DNA from 2 places in the Citrobacter koseri ATCC BAA-895 genome. Region 1 is predicted to be linked to the other one. Evidence: predicted binding sites of a transcription regulator. Region 1 holds the regulator's gene; the other holds the start of a gene.
The links. The regulator Fur, encoded in region 1, represses iron uptake genes when iron is present. The targets are predictions, from matches to a motif close to ATAATAATGAGAACNACTATCAA.
Positions count from the first base shown of each region.

Region 2: a site for Fur is predicted at 5,570-5,592, ahead of bfd (bacterioferritin-associated ferredoxin). Genes of this name have one in related genera too.

Region 1 is NC_009792.1:2,290,338-2,298,588, reverse strand. Features, by position in the region: gene glnS (glutamine--tRNA ligase) at 1-1,668, shown strand; gene chiP (chitoporin ChiP) at 2,112-3,518, shown strand; gene chiQ (ChiQ/YbfN family lipoprotein) at 3,568-3,900, shown strand; gene fur (ferric iron uptake transcriptional regulator) at 4,024-4,470, opposite strand; gene fldA (flavodoxin FldA) at 4,760-5,290, opposite strand; gene ybfE (LexA regulated protein) at 5,441-5,734, opposite strand; gene ybfF (esterase) at 5,863-6,636, opposite strand; gene seqA (replication initiation negative regulator SeqA) at 6,834-7,379, shown strand; gene pgm (phosphoglucomutase (alpha-D-glucose-1,6-bisphosphate-dependent)) at 7,404-8,251, shown strand, end outside.
Region 2 is NC_009792.1:4,347,690-4,355,940, forward strand. Features, by position in the region: gene rpsC (30S ribosomal protein S3) at 1-562, opposite strand, end outside; gene rplV (50S ribosomal protein L22) at 580-912, opposite strand; gene rpsS (30S ribosomal protein S19) at 927-1,205, opposite strand; gene rplB (50S ribosomal protein L2) at 1,222-2,043, opposite strand; gene rplW (50S ribosomal protein L23) at 2,061-2,363, opposite strand; gene rplD (50S ribosomal protein L4) at 2,360-2,965, opposite strand; gene rplC (50S ribosomal protein L3) at 2,976-3,605, opposite strand; gene rpsJ (30S ribosomal protein S10) at 3,638-3,949, opposite strand; gene CKO_RS20225 (prepilin peptidase) at 4,329-4,796, shown strand; gene bfr (bacterioferritin) at 4,793-5,269, opposite strand; gene bfd (bacterioferritin-associated ferredoxin) at 5,341-5,535, opposite strand; gene tuf (elongation factor Tu) at 5,733-6,917, opposite strand; gene fusA (elongation factor G) at 6,988-8,251, opposite strand, start outside.

The DNA of each region.
Region 1 (8,251 bases):
ATGAGTGAGGCTGAAGCCCGCCCGACTAACTTTATTCGTCAGATCATCGATGAAGATCTGGCCAGTGGTAAGCACACCACAATCCACACCCGTTTTCCGCCGGAGCCGAATGGCTATCTGCACATCGGCCACGCGAAATCCATCTGTCTGAACTTTGGCATCGCGCAAGATTATCAGGGCCTGTGCAACCTGCGTTTCGATGATACCAACCCGGTAAAAGAAGATATCGAGTACGTTGATTCGATCAAAAACGACGTCGAGTGGTTAGGTTTTCACTGGGCTGGCAACGTTTGCTACTCCTCAGATTACTTCGATCAGCTGCATGCGTATGCGGTTGAGCTGATCACCAAAGGTCTGGCGTACGTCGATGAGCTGACGCCGGATCAGATCCGCGAATATCGCGGTACGCTGAAAGAGCCGGGTAAAAACAGCCCGTTCCGCGATCGCAGCGTGGAAGAGAACCTGGCGCTGTTTGAAAAAATGCGTACCGGTGGTTTTGAAGAAGGTAAAGCGTGCCTGCGCGCCAAAATTGATATGGCGTCGCCGTTTATCGTGATGCGCGATCCGGTGCTGTACCGCATTAAATTTGCCGAACACCACCAGACCGGCAACAAGTGGTGCATCTACCCGATGTACGACTTTACCCACTGCATCAGCGATGCGCTGGAAGGCATTACGCACTCTCTGTGTACGCTGGAATTCCAGGACAACCGTCGTCTGTACGACTGGGTGCTGGACAACATCACCATCCCGGTTCACCCGCGTCAGTACGAATTCTCGCGCCTGAATCTGGAATACACCGTGATGTCCAAGCGTAAGCTGAACCTGCTGGTGACGGACAAACACGTTGAAGGCTGGGACGATCCGCGTATGCCGACCATTTCTGGCCTGCGTCGTCGTGGCTATACCGCGGCCTCCATCCGTGAATTCTGCAAACGCATCGGCGTTACCAAGCAGGACAACACCATTGAGATGGCGTCGCTGGAGTCCTGCATTCGTGAAGATCTGAATGAAAACGCACCGCGCGCGATGGCGGTTATCGATCCGGTGAAACTGGTTATCGAAAACTACCCGCAGGGCGAAAGCGAAATGGTCACCATGCCGAACCATCCGAACAAACCGGAAATGGGCAGCCGTGAAGTACCGTTTAGCGGTGAGATCTGGATCGATCGTGCTGACTTCCGCGAAGAAGCGAACAAGCAGTACAAGCGTCTGGTGATGGGGAAAGAAGTGCGTCTGCGTAACGCCTATGTGGTGAAAGCTGAGCGCGTGGAGAAGGATGCGGAAGGCAATATCACCACCATCTTCTGTACCTATGATGCGGACACCCTGAGCAAAGATCCGGCTGATGGCCGTAAAGTGAAGGGCGTCATTCACTGGGTAAGCGCGGCACACGCGCTGCCGGTTGAAATTCGTCTGTACGATCGTCTGTTCAGCGTGCCGAACCCGGGCGCCGCAGAGGACTTCCTGTCCGTGATCAACCCTGAATCGCTGGTAATTAAGCAGGGTTACGCGGAACCGTCGTTGCAGAACGCCGTAGCGGGTAAAGCGTATCAGTTTGAGCGTGAAGGCTACTTCTGCCTGGACAGCCGCTACACAACGGCGGATAAACGCGTATTTAACCGTACCGTAGGTCTGCGCGATACGTGGGCTAAAGCGGGCGAGTAAAGCCACCACATCGCATCACCTTCCAACGCCGCATTTTGCGGCGTTTTTTTATCCTTTCCATTTTGTCATCCCGCTCTCTGTTTGCAGAGCGAATTAATGCCGTCGGGAAAATAATTTCGCAACAAAATAGTTTTGGCATAGTGAATTTATGGAATGAATATCATTTCATGTGAAACCGATTTCATGTGCATGGAAAACAAGACAATTTTAACTTTTGTTCATCTTTTTTAGCGCCTGATGAAAATGTAACAGAAAGCAATGAAATATGTGCGGTTGCTCATACTCTTACATTCTCGTTACAGAAAGAGATTGATAATTCGCGTCGCGAAAAATAGTCTATTCACTGTAGTCTGCGAGGTTTTTCTCAACGCTACTTTTACATTTTTATTTTTCGCTGTCCGCTTTTGTTCGGCAGCATTTTATACGTCAAAGAGGATTAACACATGCGTACGTTTAGTGGCAAACGTAGTACGCTGGCGCTGGCTATCGCCGGTATCACAGCAATGTCAGGTTTGGTCGTCGTTCCACAGGCTCAGGCCGAAGGCTTTATTGACGATTCCACGTTAACAGGCGGCATCTATTACTGGCAGCGTGAGCGTGACCGTAAAGATGTCACCGACGATGACAAATATAAAACCAACCTTTCACACGCGACCTGGAACGCCAATCTGGATTTCCAGTCTGGTTATGCGGCTGATATGTTCGGTCTGGATATCGCGGCATTTACCGCGATAGAAATGGCGGAAAACGGCGACAGCGGACACCCCAACGAAATCGCCTTCTCGAAAAAGAATAAAGGTTACGATGAAGATTATTCTGGCGATAAGAGCGGGATCAGCCTTTATAAAGCCGCGGCAAAATTTAAGTACGGGCCAACCTGGGCGCGTGCGGGGTATATCCAGCCGACCGGTCAGACGCTGTTAGCGCCGCACTGGAGCTTTATGCCGGGTACTTATCAGGGTGCGGAAGCCGGAGCGAATTTTGACTACGGTGATGCGGGCGCGCTGAGTTTCTCCTATATGTGGGCCAACCAATATAAAGCGCCGTGGCACACCGATGTTGATAAATTCTATCAGGCCGATAAAAAGACCAAAGTGGATTACCTCCATTCTATCGGTGCTAAATACGATTTCAAAAATGACCTCGTGCTGGAAGCGGCATTTGGTCAGTCAGAAGGGTATGTCGACCAGTATTTTGCTAAAGCCAGCTACAAATTTGATTTGGGCGGCAACCCGTTCACCACCAGCTATCAGTTCTATGGTGCGCGCGACAAAGTTGATGATCGCAGCGTAAACGATATTTATGACGGCACCGCCTGGTTGCAGGCGCTGACTTTCGGTTACAAAGTGGCCGAAGTCGTCGATTTGCGCCTGGAAGGGACCTGGGTTAAGGCGGACGGTCAACAAGGTTACTTCCTGCAACGTATGACGCCAACTTACGCATCCTCAAACGGTCGTCTGGATATCTGGTGGGATAACCGCTCAGACTTTAACGCCAACGGCGAAAAAGCCGTCTTCTTCGGTGCGATGTACGATCTGAAAAACTGGAACCTGCCGGGCTGGGCAGTGGGGGCGTCATACGTTTACGCCTGGGACGCGAAGCCATCAACCTGGCAGATTACCCCGGATGCGTACTATGACAAAAACCGTACCATTGAAGAGTCTTCTTACAGCCTTGATGCGGTCTACACCCTACAGGAAGGCCGTGCCAAAGGCACCATGTTTAAACTGCACTTCACGGAATATGACAACCACTCCAACATCCCAAGCTGGGGCGGCGGTTACGGCAACATCTTCCAGGATGAACGTGACGTGAAGTTCATGGTTATCGCTCCGTTCACTATTTTCTGATGCTCGTTGCGGCAGGCGATTTGTCTGCCGCAACGTTGAGGACACTGATATGAAAAAACTGTTACTCATCGCCATGATGGCATCGGGACTGGTGGCCTGCGCGCAGCCAACCGCGCCGAAAGAAGACAGTCAGTTAAAAGAGGCATATAGCGCCTGCATCAATACGGCGCAAGGTTCGCCAGAGAAAATTGAGGCCTGTCAGAGTGTACTGAACGTGCTGAAGAAAGATGACCAGCACAAGCAGTTTGCTACAGAAGAGAGCGTGCGCATACTGGATTACCAGCAGTGCATTCAGGCTACGCGTACGGGGAACGATCAGGCGGTGACCGCCGATTGCGACAAAATCTGGCAGGAAATTCGCAGCAAAAATAGCGCCAAATAAAAGCAGGGCGGGTTAATGGCGGGCGGAGAGTTCTCTCCGCCCGTTTGCGTTTTTTAAGGCCGCTACCGGGTCGGAGGCATAAAAAAAGCCAACCGGTCGGTTGGCTTTTTAGGAGGGTTCACATTACTTCGCGTCGTGCGCGTGCTCGTCTTCCCGGCAATCGCCTTCAGCGCAGTGGCCGTAGAGATAGAGGCTGTGGTTCGTCAAACGAATGCCATGCTTAGCCGCAATCTCACGCTGGCGCGCTTCGATAGAATCATCACTGAATTCGATCACTTTGCCACAATCGAGGCAAATAAGGTGATCGTGATGATGCTGTTGGGTCAGCTCAAAAACGGATTTACCGCCTTCAAAATTGTGGCGGGTTACGATACCGGCGTCATCAAACTGGTTCAGCACACGGTACACGGTCGCCAGCCCAATCTCTTCACCCATGTCGATCAGACGTTTATATAAATCTTCCGCACTGACGTGATGGTTATCCGGTTCCTGAAGAACTTCCAGAATTTTTAAACGAGGAAGCGTTACTTTCAGGCCAGCCTTCTTTAATGCGGTATTGTTGTCAGTCATGCGGAATCTGTCCTGTTGCTAAACGATTCACTTCAAACAAAGAAGTGACAGAAATTGCACTTGAGATCATGCGTTTCATTATAGAACTGCCACGCCTAAATGAAAACTGCAAGCCTCCGGCAAATATTGTTAATAAAAACGAGGTATCGCCAACAAACACACTGTGCAATACCAGAATAACACCCGGACATTGTACAGGGTCAGGCAAGAAAGTTACAAATTTGTAGCAATTATTTTAATTGGTTTTATCTATTGATGCGACGCAGATGCTTTTCTGCGCCGCACAAAATCAGGCGTTAATGATTTCGTCGAGGTGCAGTTCGCCGGAAATCTGTTTAACCCATTTTTCAACGCGATCTGCGGTCAGTTCAGGCTGACGGTCTTCGTCGATAGCCAGACCAACAAAGTGATCGTCGTCAGCCAGACCTTTGGACGCTTCAAAATGGTAGCCCGCCGTTGGCCAGTGACCGACGATGGTCGCGCCGCGCGGCTCAATGATGTCGCGGATGGTGCCTAACGCGTCGCAGAAATATTCTGCGTAATCTTCCTGGTCGCCGCAGCCGAACAGCGCCACCAGTTTACCGTTAAAATCAATCTCTTCGAGAGTCGGGAAGAAGTCATCCCAGTCACATTGCGCTTCACCGTAGTACCAGGTCGGGATGCCCAGCAGCAGGATGTCGTACCCTTCCAGGTCCTCTTTGCTGCTTTTCGCAATGTCATGCACATCGGCAACGTCTTTACCAAGCTGTTTTTGAATCATTTTTGCGATATTTTCGGTATTACCGGTGTCGCTGCCGAAAAAGATGCCAGTGATTGCCATGAGTAAAATAACCTCTTGAAACTTATTGAAATGGTGGTGGCGTATTGCCCGCAGATAAGGGCAATCATAGCAGAACAGTCAGGCATGCGGAAACAGCAATCACGCGGGACTGCACTCTGTGCTACATGATTTATGATATTGAGCAGTTTTTCAGACTACGCCCTGGCCGCGCAGCGCTGCCAGTTGAGTCATCAGCATCTCTTCGATGAGTTCGCTACGGCTCATATTGCGGGATTCGGCCAGCTCGTTCAGCGCATCGACAGCCTCAGCGTTGAGTTTCAGTTCGACACGCTTAAGGCCACGTACTTTGTCGCGTTTTAGCTGGTTACGCTTATTAATGCGCAGCTGTTCATCACGCGAAAGCGGATTGGTTTTGGGTCGTCCCGGGCGACGCTCGTGTGCGAACAGATCTAATGTCGTACGGTCCGTTTGTTCTTTGGCCATGATTTTGGTGACTTCGGGGAAACAATCAGCCAGGCGTCTGCCCGGATGGATAGCGCGCCATCATACATCAGCAAGGCAGACACGCCAACGCCCGCGGACGTAATCGCGCGCGGACGCTGAGTTTTTAATCAGTTGGCCTTATCTGCCAGATAGCGACGAATGGCGCGCAGCACCGCATCGGGTTTTTCCGCGTGAACCCAGTGGCCCGCTCCGGCGATGACGTGCGCCCGCGCCTGAGGGAACTGCGCCAGCAGATCGTGACGATATGCTTCGGTCACATAAGGCGAGTTGCCGCCGGGGATAAACAACACCGGGCGATCCCAGGCTGGAATGGTCTCCCAGCCCACAATATGTGGATACTGTTCCCACAACACCGGTACGTTAAAGCGCCATTCGCCGTCGATAAACGATTTCAGCAGAAACTGGATGACGCCTTCTTCTTGCAGATGTTGACGCATAACGGTGGCGGCCTGTTGACGGGTTTCGGCGCCCGCGTCGGTGACGGCATTGATGGCGGCGAAGATTTCATCGTGGCGGCGAACGTGGTAATCGACCGGCGCGATGTCGATCGCGACCAACTGGTCAATACGCTCCGGCGCCAGCGCGGTGAGCGCCATTACCGCTTTACCGCCCATGGAGTGGCCGATAAAGGTGGCTTTCTCAATGCCTTCGGCATCAATGGTATCCAGTAAGTCTTGCGCCATTGCCGGGTAGTCCATCACCGGATCGCGAGGGGAGAGACCGTGGTTGCGCATATCAACCTGAATGATATCGTGATCGGTCACCAGGTCGCGCGCCAGCACGCCGAGGTTGTCCAGGCTGCCAAACAAACCGTGAACGAGGACGATGGGAGAATTATTGTGCAGGTTTTGTGCAGTTTGCGCTCGGATATTCAATTTCATGGCAAAGTTCTTTTTTTCGCTCTGTCGGGTTAGGGTATTATGTTGACTATTCTGCCACAGGGCTGCAACAACTACGGTTTACTCCGAGTTTTTCCGTCAGCCAGGTTTGACGCTATCCGCTGTTGGAATTTGCCTTTACACTACGTGCAGGTAATCCCAACGACTTGTATTCAGATAAGACACCGCACTGGATTAAGATGAAAACGATTGAAGTTGATGATGAACTCTATAGCTATATTGCCAGCCACACCAAGCATATTGGCGAGAGCGCATCCGACATTTTACGGCGCATGTTGAAGTTTTCCGCCGTATCACAGCCTGTCACTCCGGCGGCGAAAGAGGTTCGCATCGCGCAACCTGCTATCGTGGAAGCGAAGCCCGTCAACCCCGTAAAAGATAAAGTCCGCGCCATGCGTGAACTGCTGCTTTCCGACGAGTACGCGGAGCAGAAGAAAGCGGTAAACCGCTTCATGCTGGTGCTGTCTACACTCTACTCACTGGATAATCGCGCGTTTGCCGAAGCGACGGAGTCGTTGCATGGCCGTACGCGCGTCTATTTTGCGGCTGATGAACACACGCTGCTGAAAAATGGTAATCAAACTAAACCGAAACATGTGCCCGGCACGCCGTATTGGGTGATTACCAACACCAACACCGGCCGTAAATGCAGCATGGTTGAACACATCATGCAGTCAATGCAATTCCCGGCGGAATTGATTGAGAAGGTTTGCGGAACAATTTAATCCTTGCATTAAAAGGACCAGGCAATGGCAATCCACAACCGTGCAGGTCAACCTGCGCAACAGAGTGATTTGATTAACGTCGCCCAACTGACGGCACAGTACTATGTACTGAAACCCGAAGCAGGGAATGCAGAGCACGCCGTGAAGTTCGGTACGTCCGGGCATCGCGGTAGCGCAGGTCGTCATAGTTTTAACGAGCCGCACATCCTGGCGATCGCCCAGGCGATTGCGGAAGAGCGTGCAAAAAACGGTATCACTGGTCCTTGTTATGTGGGCAAAGATACCCACGCGCTGTCTGAACCGGCATTTATCTCTGTACTGGAAGTGCTGGCGGCGAACGGTGTTGATGTCATCGTGCAGGAAAACAATGGCTTCACGCCAACGCCTGCCGTTTCCAACGCTATCCTGGTTCACAATAAAAAAGGCGGCCCGCTGGCTGATGGCATCGTGATCACGCCATCTCACAACCCACCGGAAGACGGCGGAATTAAGTACAACCCGCCAAACGGCGGCCCGGCGGATACCAACGTCACCAAAGTGGTGGAAGACAGGGCCAACGCGCTGCTGGCTGACGGCCTGAAGGGCGTGAAGCGTATCTCTCTGGATGCGGCGATGGCCTCAGGCCATGTTAAAGAGCAGGATCTGGTGCAGCCGTTCGTTGAAGGGCTGGCGGATATCGTCGATATGGCGGCGATTCAGAAAGCGGGCCTGACGCTGGGCGTCGATCCGCTGGGCGGTTCCGGTATCGAATACTGGAAGCGTATTGCTAAGCACTACAACCTGAACCTGACTATCGTTAACGATCACGTTGATCAGACGTTCCGCTTTATGCATCTCGACAAAGACGGCGCAATCCGTATGGACTGTTCCTC
Region 2 (8,251 bases), 2.1 Mb from region 1:
CAGAGGTGTTGTAGTCGATGTCAGCACGCAGAGTGTGCAGCGGTACGCGACCTTCACGGTACCATTCGGTACGAGCGATTTCCGCGCCGCCCAGACGGCCGCTAACTTCAACTTTAATACCTTTAGCGCCCAGACGCATTGCGTTCTGTACAGCACGCTTCATAGCACGACGGAACATAACGCGACGTTCCAGCTGAGAAGTGATGCTGTCAGCAACCAATTTTGCGTCCAGTTCAGGCTTACGAACTTCGGCGATATTGATCTGTGCAGGAACGCCAGCGATATCCGCTACGACCTTACGCAGTTTTTCTACGTCTTCGCCTTTCTTACCGATAACGATACCCGGACGAGCAGTGTGAATAGTCACACGGATGCTCTTAGCCGGACGCTCGATAACGATACGAGATACGGACGCTTTAGCCAGTTCCTTCGTCAGGTACTGACGTACTTTAAAATCGCTGTCCAGGTTGTCAGCGAATTCTTTGGTGTTCGCAAACCAGGTAGAGTTCCATGGTTTTACAATACCCAGGCGAATACCATTAGGATGTACTTTCTGACCCATTGCTAGTCTCCAGAGTCTCAGCGATCGGACACAACCACAGTAATGTGGCTGGTGCGCTTCAGGATGCGATCTGCACGACCTTTTGCACGCGGCATAATGCGCTTCATGCTCGGGCCTTCGTCTACGAAAATTTTCGTAACTTTCAGATCGTCAATGTCAGCGCCATCGTTGTGTTCAGCGTTAGCAATGGCAGATTCCAGGACTTTCTTGACCAGTACAGCCGCTTTCTTGTTGGTGTAGGTCAAAATATCCAGAGCCTGCGACACTTTCTTACCGCGAATCAGGTCAGCAACAAGGCGAACCTTCTGAGCAGAAGAACGAGCATGGCGATGTTTAGCGATAGTTTCCATCTCTTCCTCCTACCTTATTTCTTCTTCGCTTTTTTATCAGCAGCGTGGCCGCGATAAGTACGAGTCGGTGCGAATTCACCCAGTTTGTGACCGACCATTTCATCGGTTACAAATACCGGAACGTGCTGACGACCATTATGGACAGCGATGGTCAAACCGATCATGTTAGGAAAGATCGTTGAACGACGGGACCAAGTGCGCAGGGGCTTCTTGTCTCCGCTTTCCACCGCTTTCTCTACCTTCTTCAGCAAGTGCAGGTCAATAAAAGGACCTTTCTTGAGAGAACGTGGCATGGCTTATCCTCTAAAATTATTTGCTACGGCGACGTACGATGAATTTATCAGTACGCTTGTTGCTGCGGGTCTTCTTACCTTTGGTCTGAACGCCCCACGGAGTTACCGGGTGCTTACCAAAGTTACGACCTTCACCACCACCATGTGGGTGGTCTACTGGGTTCATCGCGGTACCGCGAACGGTCGGACGAACACCACGCCAGCGTGCAGCACCTGCTTTACCCAGAACGCGCAGCATATGCTCAGCATTGCCAACTTCGCCCAGAGTTGCACGGCAGTCTGCTTCGACTTTACGCATTTCACCAGAACGCAGACGCAGAGTGACATAAGCACCATCGCGCGCAACGATCTGAACGTAAGTACCAGCGGAACGTGCCAGCTGACCGCCTTTACCTGGTTTCATTTCTACGTTATGAACGGTAGAACCAACCGGGATGTTGCGCATCGGCAGGGTGTTGCCTGGTTTGATTGCAGCATCAACGCCAGATTGAATCTGGTCGCCAGCTTTCAGGCCTTTAGGGGCCAGGATGTAACGGCGCTCACCGTCTTTGTACAGAACCAGCGCGATGTTCGCGGAACGGTTCGGATCGTACTCAAGACGTTCAACAACTGCCGGAATACCATCTTTGTTGCGTTTGAAGTCAACAATACGGTATGCCTGCTTGTGGCCACCACCGATATGACGAGTGGTGATACGGCCATTGTTGTTACGACCACCGGATTTGCTGTTTTTTTCCAGCAACGGAGCAAAAGGTTTGCCCTTGTGCAGCTCAGGGTTAACCACTTTAACTACGTGGCGACGACCCGGAGATGTCGGTTTACATTTAACAACTGCCATTGTATTACTCCTCCGACTTACTCAGCGCCGCCAACGAAGTCCAGATTCTGGCCTTCTTTCAGGGTGACGTAAGCTTTTTTCCAGTCGCTACGACGACCGATACGCTGTCCGTGACGTTTAACTTTCCCTTTAACAACCAGGGTGTTAACGACTTCGACTTCGACTTCAAACAGTTTCTGCACAGCAGCTTTGATTTCTGCTTTGGTCGCGTCTTTAGCAACTTTGAGAACGATGGTGTTGGTTTTTTCCATCGCAGTAGACGCTTTTTCAGAAACGTGCGGTGCGCGCAGCACCTTCAGCAGACGTTCTTCACGAATCATGCCAGCATCTCCTCAACTTGCTTAACAGCATCAGCAGTCATTACGACTTTGTCGAAGGCGATCAGGCTAACCGGGTCGATACCAGTTGCATCGCGTACGTCAACCTTGTGCAGGTTGCGCGCAGCCAGGAACAGGTTCTCGTCCAGCTCACCGGTGATGATCAGCACATCTTCCAGAGCCATGTCTTTCAGTTTCTGAGCCAGCAGCTTAGTTTTAGGCGCTTCTACAGAGAACTTCTCGACAACGATCAGACGATCCTGACGTACCAGTTCGGACAGAATGCTTTTCAGCGCGCCGCGGTACATCTTCTTGTTAACTTTTTGACTGTGGTCCTGCGGACGTGCAGCGAAGGTCACGCCACCAGAACGCCAGATCGGGCTCTTGATAGAACCAGAACGCGCACGGCCGGTACCTTTCTGGCGCCACGGTTTTTTACCGGAACCAGTTACTTCAGCACGAGTCTTCTGAGCACGAGTGCCCTGACGAGCACCAGCTGCATAAGCAACAACAACCTGGTGAACCAGCGCTTCGTTGAAATCACGACCGAAGGTAGTTTCGGAAACAGTCAGCGCGCTCTGCGCGTCTTTCAATACTAATTCCATTGCTATCCCCTTACGCCTTCACAGCTGGTTTAACGATCAGGTCGCAACCGGTTGCACCCGGAACACCACCTTTAACCAGCAGCAGGTTGCGCTCAGCGTCAACACGTACTACGTCCAGGCTCTGAACGGTTACACGTTCGTTACCCAGCTGACCTGCCATTTTCTTGCCTTTGAACACTTTGCCCGGAGTCTGGTTCTGACCGATAGAACCCGGAACGCGGTGAGACAAGGAGTTACCGTGAGTAGCGTCCTGGGTACGGAAGTTCCAGCGCTTAACGGTACCTGCGAAACCTTTACCTTTAGAGGTGCCAGTTACGTCAACTTTTTTAACGTCAGCAAACAGTTCAACGCTAATGCTCTGACCAACGGTGTATTCTTCACCCTCTGCCAGACGGAACTCCCACAGGCCGCGGCCAGCTTCTACGCCAGCTTTAGCAAAGTGGCCAGCTTCCGGCTTGGTTACACGGTTAGCTTTTTTAGCACCAGTGGTAACCTGAACAGCGCGGTAGCCATCGTTAGCCAGATCTTTAACCTGAGTAACGCGGTTTGCTTCAACTTCGATTACGGTTACTGGGATAGAGACGCCATCTTCAGTGAAGATGCGGGTCATACCCACTTTTTTACCGACTAAACCAATCATTGTTTCAACCTCTCAATCGCTCGATGACCTGATTAACCCAGGCTGATCTGCACGTCTACACCGGCAGCCAGGTCCAGACGCATCAGAGCATCAACGGTTTTCTCGGTTGGCTCAACGATGTCAACCAGACGCTTGTGAGTGCGAATTTCGTACTGATCGCGCGCGTCTTTGTTAACGTGCGGGGAGATCAGAACGGTAAAGCGCTCTTTGCGGGTCGGCAGCGGGATCGGACCACGGACTTGCGCACCAGTGCGCTTAGCAGTCTCGACGATTTCCGCGGTTGATTGATCGATCAGACGATGATCAAACGCTTTCAGGCGGATACGGATTCTTTGGTTCTGCATGAGACCAGAGCTCCAATTATTTTATAAACGAAAATGATTACTCCTCGTGCCCATTACGATTGATGGGAGAGTGTAACCGTTCTTACGTAGCTCCCCGATTGGGAGCATTGTTAGATAACCAAATCGGCTACCTAAGGTTCAGATCGAACCTGCCGTCAACTAAGACAAGCCCGCGCATTATACGCAAATCTCAGCCTGACGCAAGTGCCGCGTAGATATTAATCATTTCGTCTGTAATGCGAGCAACTTCGCACATGCATTGTGCCGTTTTTGTTTTGCGCATTTTCTTCGGAATACACTGCGCAACGTCATCATTCCTCCGTTGCATGGAAAATGAGTTTCACGGATGGTGAGCGCAACGTTTAATGAGGATGACATGATGCAACCCGACCTCCCCTTCCTGATTATCTACCTCTTATTATCTGCGCTATCCGGGATATATGACGCGCGAACAGGACTCTTGCCCGATCGGCTTACCTGTCCCCTGCTCTGGAGCGGCCTGCTTTATTACCTGTGCTGTTTACCTGACCATTTGCCAGATGCGCTTTGGGGCGCCATTGCGGGTTACGGCGGGTTCGCCCTTCTCTATTGGGGATATCGACTGCTGTATCGCAAAGAAGGGCTCGGGTACGGCGATATCAAATTTCTTGCCGCGCTTGGCGCCTGGCATCGTTGGGAGTCATTACCCCTGCTGGTCTTTCTGGCCGCGCTTATTGCCAGCATTAACGTGATGGCGATGTACGTAATAAACGGGAAAGGGGCATTAAAAAACCCGCTGCCGTTCGGGCCATTTCTGGCGGCTGCGGGTTTTATCATTGGCTGGAAAACACTGCTGTCGGGGAGTTAATCGTCCACTTTAATCTGCGATTGCAGGTAATTCTGTAGACCAATTTTTGCAATCAGATCCAGCTCCGTCTCAAGCCAGTCGATATGCCCTTCTTCATCTGTCAGGATCTCAATCATCATGTCCCGGCTAACGTAATCATGAACGCTGTCGGCGTAGGCTATGGCTTCACGTAGATCCTTCGCTCCTTCCAGTTCCAGACGGAGATCTGACTGCAACATCTCTTCGACATCTTCACCAATGCCCAGCTTGCCAAGATCCTGCAAGTTTGGGATACCCTCAAGAAATAAAATACGCTCGATATATTTATCAGCGTGTTTCATTTCATCGATGGATTCATGGTATTCGACGTCATTCAGACGAGTGAGCCCCCAGTTTTTAAACATACGGGCATGGAGAAAGTACTGATTGATTGCGACAAGCTCATTTCCCAATAGTTTATTGAGATAATTTATGATTTTAACATCACCTTTCATTTTATAGTCCCTCCGCTTCCACTCTTAGAGCGTAGATGGGGCTACAAGGATGTCAAAAAAAAGAATGTGACTCAGGCGATTTCTTTAAACTCCGGCATTTGCATTAACTCATCCTGCATCACTTCACGCGCCGCCCGGACGCACTTACCGCATTGATTTCCAACAGGAATAAACTTACGTAATTGTTGGAAAGATTGAGGGTGAAACTGACGAACAGCCTGACGAATTTTTTTATCACTTACACCATTACACAAACAAACGTACATGATCGCTCCCGTTCAATTTCTGCGCAAAGTGTAAATGAGAATAGTTATGATTACAATAGCACAAATACGTTTGTGTGCAGGGAGAGGAATAAAAAATGCGACTAAATATGACACTCTTTATATAGCAGGTAGATATGACAGACAGCAAAAAGGGCGCCGAAGCGCCCTTTTTAAGTGCAGAACTAATTATTAAATAATTAGCTCATTACTTTAGCAACAACGCCCGCGCCAACGGTACGGCCGCCTTCACGGATTGCGAAACGCAGACCGTCGTCCATCGCGATCGGGTGGATCAGGGTAACAACCATTTTGATGTTGTCGCCCGGCATTACCATCTCTACGCCTTCCGGCAGTTCGATGGTGCCAGTCACGTCAGTTGTACGGAAGTAGAACTGCGGACGGTAGCCTTTGAAGAACGGAGTATGACGGCCGCCTTCATCTTTGGACAGAATGTACACTTCAGATTCGAACTTGGTGTGCGGCTTGATGGAACCCGGCTTAGCCAGTACCTGACCACGTTCGATTTCTTCACGTTTGATACCACGCAGCAGAACACCTACGTTCTCACCAGCACGGCCTTCGTCCAGCAGTTTGCGGAACATTTCAACGCCAGTACAGGTAGACTTCGCAGTCTCTTTGATACCAACGATTTCAACTTCTTCGCCCACTTTGATGATACCGCGCTCTACACGACCGGTAACAACGGTACCACGACCGGAGATGGAGAATACGTCTTCGATCGGCAGCAGGAACGGCTTGTCAATCGCACGCTCTGGTTCCGGGATGTAAGAATCCAGGTAGCCAGCCAGTTCGATGATTTTCGCTTCCCACTCAGCTTCGCCTTCCAGCGCTTTCAGAGCAGAACCACGAACGATCGGCGTGTCGTCGCCCGGGAAATCGTACTGAGACAGCAGTTCACGCACTTCCATCTCAACCAGTTCCAGCAGCTCTTCGTCATCAACCATGTCGCATTTGTTCAGGAACACGATGATGTACGGAACGCCTACCTGACGACCCAGCAGGATGTGCTCACGGGTCTGCGGCATCGGGCCGTCAGTCGCAGCAACAACCAGGATCGCGCCGTCCATCTGCGCAGCACCGGTGATCATGTTTTTAACATAGTCGGCGTGGCCCGGGCAGTCTACGTGCGCGTAGTGGCGAGTCGGGGTGTCGTATTCAACGTGAGAAGTGTTGATGGTGATACCACGAGCTTTTTCTTCCGGCGCGTTATCGATCTGGTCGAATGCACGAGCAGCACCGCCGTAGGTTTTAGCCAGTACGGTAGTGATTGCAGCAGTCAGAGTAGTTTTACCATGGTCAACGTGGCCGATGGTGCCGACGTTAACGTGCGGTTTTGTACGTTCAAATTTTTCTTTAGACACGGCTATATTCCTTACTATAGTGCTCTCCCCTTCAGGAGAGAGCACGGGACTTAGGTTTTAATCCTGTGGATTATTTACCACGGGCTTCAATAACGGCCTGAGCAACGTTGCTCGGTGCATCATCATACTTCAGGAATTCCATAGTGTATGATGCGCGACCTTTGGTCAGAGAACGCAGCTGAGTTGCATATCCGAACATTTCAGACAGCGGTACTTCAGCGTGGATCTTAACGCCAGTAACTTCGGATTCCTGACCGCGCAGCATACCGCGACGACGGCTCAAGTCACCAATTACGTCACCGGTGTTCTCTTCCGGCGTTTCTACCTCAACCTTCATGATCGGCTCAAGCAGAACAGGTTTCGCTTTCTTAAAGCCTTCTTTAAAGGCAATAGACGCAGCCAGTTTAAACGCCAGTTCAGAGGAGTCAACGTCATGGTAAGAACCGAAGTGCAGACGGATACCGATGTCAACAACCGGATAGCCAGCCAGCGGGCCTGCTTTCAGCTGCTCCTGGATACCTTTATCAACGGCCGGGATGTATTCGCCAGGGATTACACCACCCTTGATGTCGTTGATGAACTCGTAGCCTTTCGGGTTGGAACCCGGCTCCAGCGGGTACATGTCGATAACAACATGACCGTACTGACCGCGACCACCAGACTGCTTGGCGTGTTTACCTTCGATATCGGTAACTTTCGAGCGAATCGCTTCGCGGTAAGCAACCTGAGGTTTACCGACGTTCGCTTCAACGTTGAATTCACGCTTCATACGGTCAACGATGATGTCGAGGTGCAGCTCACCCATACCGGCGATAATGGTCTGGTTAGATTCTTCGTCAGTCCATACGCGGAAAGACGGGTCTTCTTTAGCCAGACGGCCCAGAGCCAGACCCATTTTTTCCTGGTCAGCTTTGGTTTTCGGTTCTACTGCGATGGAGATTACCGGCTCAGGGAATTCCATACGTTCCAGAATGATCGGCGCGTCCGGGTCACACAGGGTGTCACCCGTAGTTACGTCTTTCAGACCGATAGCAGCAGCGATGTCGCCCGCGCGAACTTCTTTGATCTCTTCACGTTTGTTAGCGTGCATCTGAACGATACGACCGAAACGCTCACGTGCAGATTTCACGGAGTTCAGTACGGTATCACCAGAGTTAACCACACCAGAGTACACACGGAAGAAGGTCAGGTTACCCACGAACGGGTCGGTAGCAATTTTGAATGCCAGTGCAGAGAAAGGCTCATCATCGCTAGCATGACGCTCAGCCGGAGTATCTTTACCGTCGTCCAGGATACCGTTGATCGCAGGTACGTCAACCGGGGATGGCAGGTAA